DNA from 2 places in the Aliirhizobium sp. YIM B11859 genome. Region 1 is predicted to be linked to the other one. Evidence: predicted binding sites of a transcription regulator. Region 1 holds the regulator's gene; the other holds the start of a gene.

Region 1 (2,201 bases):
GATCTCTGTCACGGCCAGATCGGCGGTACGGAATATCACGGCCTGGCCGGAAAGCCCCGTGGCAACCGCCGGACCGGCAAGCCCGAATTCCTGCAGCAACTGCTCGCGATCTAGGACCCGCACCCTGGCATTCTCGACGGCAAACACCATGCCAGACTCGCCGTCTTCGCCGTCGACAGAAAGGACATTCTGCAGCAGTGACGCCGATTCGGGCGGCGTCTCGGCGGCCAGAACGACCTCCTTCAACCCGGTGACGGCATTCGCATGCGAGCGCAGCGATCCCATGTCCTGCGGAAAGGAGACCACCCGCTGACAGGCAAAAGCGAAAAAATCGACAGCCTCCTGTTCGGCGGCAAAGGCCAGCCGGAACCGACCTTCTCTTTCGTCGCCTTCCGGTGACTTGATGATACGTGCGAACTCCAGCGGCTCTCCGGCGGATATTCCGTTCTCGACAAAACGCCGGTGATCGCCTGACGCGTCGTCGCTTGCAACCACGATCGCCGAAAGCCCCTGGCGCCCCCGGCGTCCGCGAAAGGCCATGTCGCGTTCAACGAAGACGTTGCCGCGCTTGACCGCCGCCCCCGCTTTACGACGGTCGGCCAGCGCCAACGGCTCCAGATAGGTGCCGTCCTCCAGGAAGATACAGGCATTGGCCGTGCCGAACGGGTGAAGGCCGTCCGGCGCCACGGTGAACCCAAGTGCCGACAGCCGTTCCCGTGCCAGGACGAGGTTGCCGACCGGCAAAACGAGATGATCGATTTTCCTTGCAGTCACGCACGTCCCCCAGACTTTGATCCGCCGGCAGTAGATTGGGCAGACCGCCGGCAAGCGCAAGTAGATTCCGACTGAGAACGTCATCCGGCATCTCAGAAAGTTATGATGTTTTCACGAAAATTTAGGGACTTGCGGAACACATATGGAACATATAGTGTCCGTTCTGCATTTGTTTCAAATCTGAAGGTGCATCAAGATGCTCACCCGCAAGCAACAGGAACTGCTTCTGTTCATACATGAACGTATGAAGGAGTCCGGCATCCCACCTTCTTTCGACGAGATGAAGGATGCGCTCGACCTCGCCTCCAAATCGGGCATTCACCGGCTGATTACGGCGCTGGAAGAGCGCGGCTTCATCCGCAGGCTACCGAACCGGGCCCGTGCGCTCGAAGTCATCAAGCTTCCCGAATCCTATGTGCAGACGCTGCAGCCCAAGCGCGGTTTTTCGCCGAGCGTCATCGAGGGAAGCCTCGGTAAAAAAATACCCGCCCCTGCCCCCGCTGCACCGGCCTCTGTAAACGAACCATCCTCCGCAAGCGTTCCCGTCATGGGCCGCATCGCGGCCGGCGTGCCGATTTCGGCCATTCAGAACAACACCCATGATATTTCCGTGCCTGTCGAGATGCTGGGCTCCGGCGAACATTATGCGCTGGAGGTGAAGGGCGATTCGATGATCGAGGCCGGCATCCTCGACGGCGACACCGTTATCATCCGTAACGGCAACACCGCGAACCCGGGCGATATCATCGTGGCACTTGTCGACGACGAGGAAGCCACGCTGAAGCGGTTCCGCCGCAAGGGTGGATCGATCGCGCTGGAAGCCGCCAACCCTGCTTATGAGACCCGCATCTTTCCGCCCGACCGGGTCAAGGTTCAGGGTAAGCTGGTTGGCCTCATCCGCCGGTATCACTAAGTTCGGCTGGATCATACGTGGTCTGCAGGTCACCGCCCTGTCCTGCAACCGGAATTGATGAGGCGCTTTGTATGGTGCCGAGCTCTTCCGGGGGTTGTTGTTGAGCCTCGACCAGCCAGTCAGGCAATGACCCGTCATAGACATCACGCCGCCAGTCATATTGGCGGTGAACGTTCCACGGTCGTGTTGCGGCCTGCATGCCTGCTTTCACCATCCATTGCTCGGGCATAAAAGAACCGGCAAAATCGATCTCGAGCGAGCCTGTCTTGCGCAGCGTTTTGCCGCTCAGCAGGGGCGTCCCTGACCGGCACTGATCGAACCGCGCCCGTGGCGCGATGACGAGACCGGCAATGTCACAGGCAGCCCCTGTGAAGCGACCATCCTCGACGACAACGACGATGACGTCGCCCGCTGTAAAGGCGCACCACGCCTTCGGCTGGCAGGCAAAACGGCTGCCACTCGCTTCCTGCATTCGCTTTCGCGCCATGGCGACCACTTTTGCCGGCAGCCGTTC
Region 2 (2,201 bases), on a different contig from region 1:
TCCTGGTTCTTGAAGTAATGCAGCGAGACGTTCTTGCTGTTTTCGCCGGTCTTCGCCTGATCGCCGAAATAATAGTAATGATAGATCACCGCGCCTTCGATCTGGCCGGCATTTACGGCCTTCATCGCCGTCGAATTGCCACGGATGGCGGTGAAGTTTTCCTTCATGCCCTTTAGCCACGCGGCGGTCTGTTCCTCGCCCTTCAACTGCAGCAGCGCACCGACGATCGCCTGGAAATCGGCACCCGACGGAGAAGCGGCCCAGCGGCCCTTCCATTCCGGCTTGGCGAGATCCATCATCGACTTCGGCAGCTTGTCTTCGGTAAGCTTCGTTTTGTCATAGGCAAACACGGTGGAACGCGCAGCAATGCCTATCCAGTGGCCATTGGCAGGGCGGAACTGTTCCGGCACCTGATCGAGCGTTGCCTTGTCGACCGGTTCAAACAGGCCCTTGCCGTCGACCAGCGCCATCGCCGGAGAGTTTTCGGTGAGGAAAAGATCGGCCGGAGAATTGGCACCTTCCTGAACGATCTGGTTGGCGATCTCCATGTCCGAGCCGTTGCGGATCGTCACGACGATCCCGGTCTGCTCGGTAAAGCCATCCACCCATTCCTTGGTCAGGCCTTCGTGCTGAGCATTGTAGATGGTGAGGCTGTCGGCGACCTGGGCCGCAGCGGGTGTGGAAAAAGTCAAAACGGACAATGCGGACGCAACGCCGGCCAGAAGAGAAGAAGTTTTCAAGATCGCCTCCATGGGAAATTCATGGCGATCTCTTAGCCAAACAGGACAAGACTGGTCAAGTTTAAATCGGAGAAAACAACTCAACAAAATAAATGATAATCAAGTAAAAACAAAAAGTTATGCGCCGAACGAAATATTTCGATCAGCTTAAAAAATCTCCAGTCGGATAGATATCGAGCATTCGAGAAATAAACGTGTCGGGTCTCTGCATATCCTCGGTTTGGTTCTTGCCAAACCACTATTGCGCTGCGAGCCTGACACACACCTGAACGACGGGCGCAGCCTTGCGCCGGCATCCTGCTGTCTTCGCAGCATCATATGCCTGTTCCCGAACGAATCAGCTATTGCTCAGATGAACACATCGGGAACAAGCTTGCGGAGGCGGGCTTTCTAAACGTTGCGGAGAAGCATGTCGGCTGCCCATCTGGAAAAATCGTCCTATCTTGAAAAACTGAACGAGGCCCAGCGCCGTGCGGTGGAACACGGATCGGACGTGCCGAATGGTGGTCCTGCCGGCCCCCTACTCGTCATTGCCGGCGCAGGTTCTGGAAAAACCAACACGCTCGCCCACCGCGTTGCCCATCTGATCGTCTCGGGTGCTGACCCGCGCCGCATCCTGCTGATGACGTTTTCCCGCCGCGCCGCCTCCGAAATGGGCCGCCGCGTCGAGCGGATCTGCAAACAGGTGCTGGGTGCCAATGCCGCAATCATGACCGATGCGCTGGCCTGGGCCGGCACCTTCCACGGCATCGGCTCGCGCCTGTTGCGGATCTACGCCTACCAGATCGGCCTCGATCCTGATTTCACCATCCACGACCGCGAGGATTCCGCCGACCTGATGAACCTCGTGCGCCACGAACTGGGCTTCTCCAAAATGGAAAGCCGGTTTCCGACCAAGGGCACCTGTCTTGCCATCTATTCCCGCGCCGTCAATTCCGAAACTCCGCTCGGCGAGGTGCTGAAGTCATCTTTCCCCTGGTGCCAGGCCTGGGAAAAACAGCTGCGTGAACTCTTCGCATCCTATGTCGAAGCCAAGCAGACCCAGAACGTCCTCGATTACGACGACCTGCTGCTCTATTGGGCGCAGATGATGAGCGAGCCGTCGATCGCCGAGGATGTCGGCGCCCGCTTCGATCACGTCATGGTCGACGAATACCAGGACACCAACCGCCTGCAATCCTCGATCCTGATGGGGATGAAGCCCGGCGGCCGCGGACTGACCGTCGTCGGCGACGATGCGCAGTCGATCTATTCCTTCCGCGCCGCAACGATCCGCAACATTCTCGATTTCCCCAACACCTTTGATCCGCCCGCCAACATCGTCACCCTCGACCGCAACTACCGCTCGACCGGCACCATCCTCGCGGCCGCCAATGGCGTGATCGAGCTTGCCCGCGAGCGCTTCACGAAAAACCTCTGGACCGACCGTGCTTCGGAAGAGCGCCCACGTCTCGTCACCGT

Evidence for each region. Region 1 encodes LexA, which represses DNA repair genes until DNA is damaged. Its sites were predicted from a motif close to TGTTCNNNNTGTGTTCNG; they were not measured.
Region 2: AC2GXZ_RS02060 (ATP-dependent helicase) is a predicted target of LexA. The motif match lies at 1,093-1,110, and genes of this name have one in related genera.

Annotation. Positions count from the first base shown of each region.
Region 1 covers NZ_JBXHAY010000013.1:9,212-11,412, reverse strand. The annotation lists gene AC2GXZ_RS29130 (VOC family protein) at 1-774, opposite strand, end outside; gene lexA (transcriptional repressor LexA) at 971-1,687, shown strand; gene AC2GXZ_RS29120 (ComEC/Rec2 family competence protein) at 1,668-2,201, opposite strand, start outside.
Region 2 covers NZ_JBXHAY010000001.1:468,175-470,375, reverse strand. The annotation lists gene AC2GXZ_RS02065 (iron ABC transporter substrate-binding protein) at 1-752, opposite strand, end outside; gene AC2GXZ_RS02060 (ATP-dependent helicase) at 1,150-2,201, shown strand, end outside.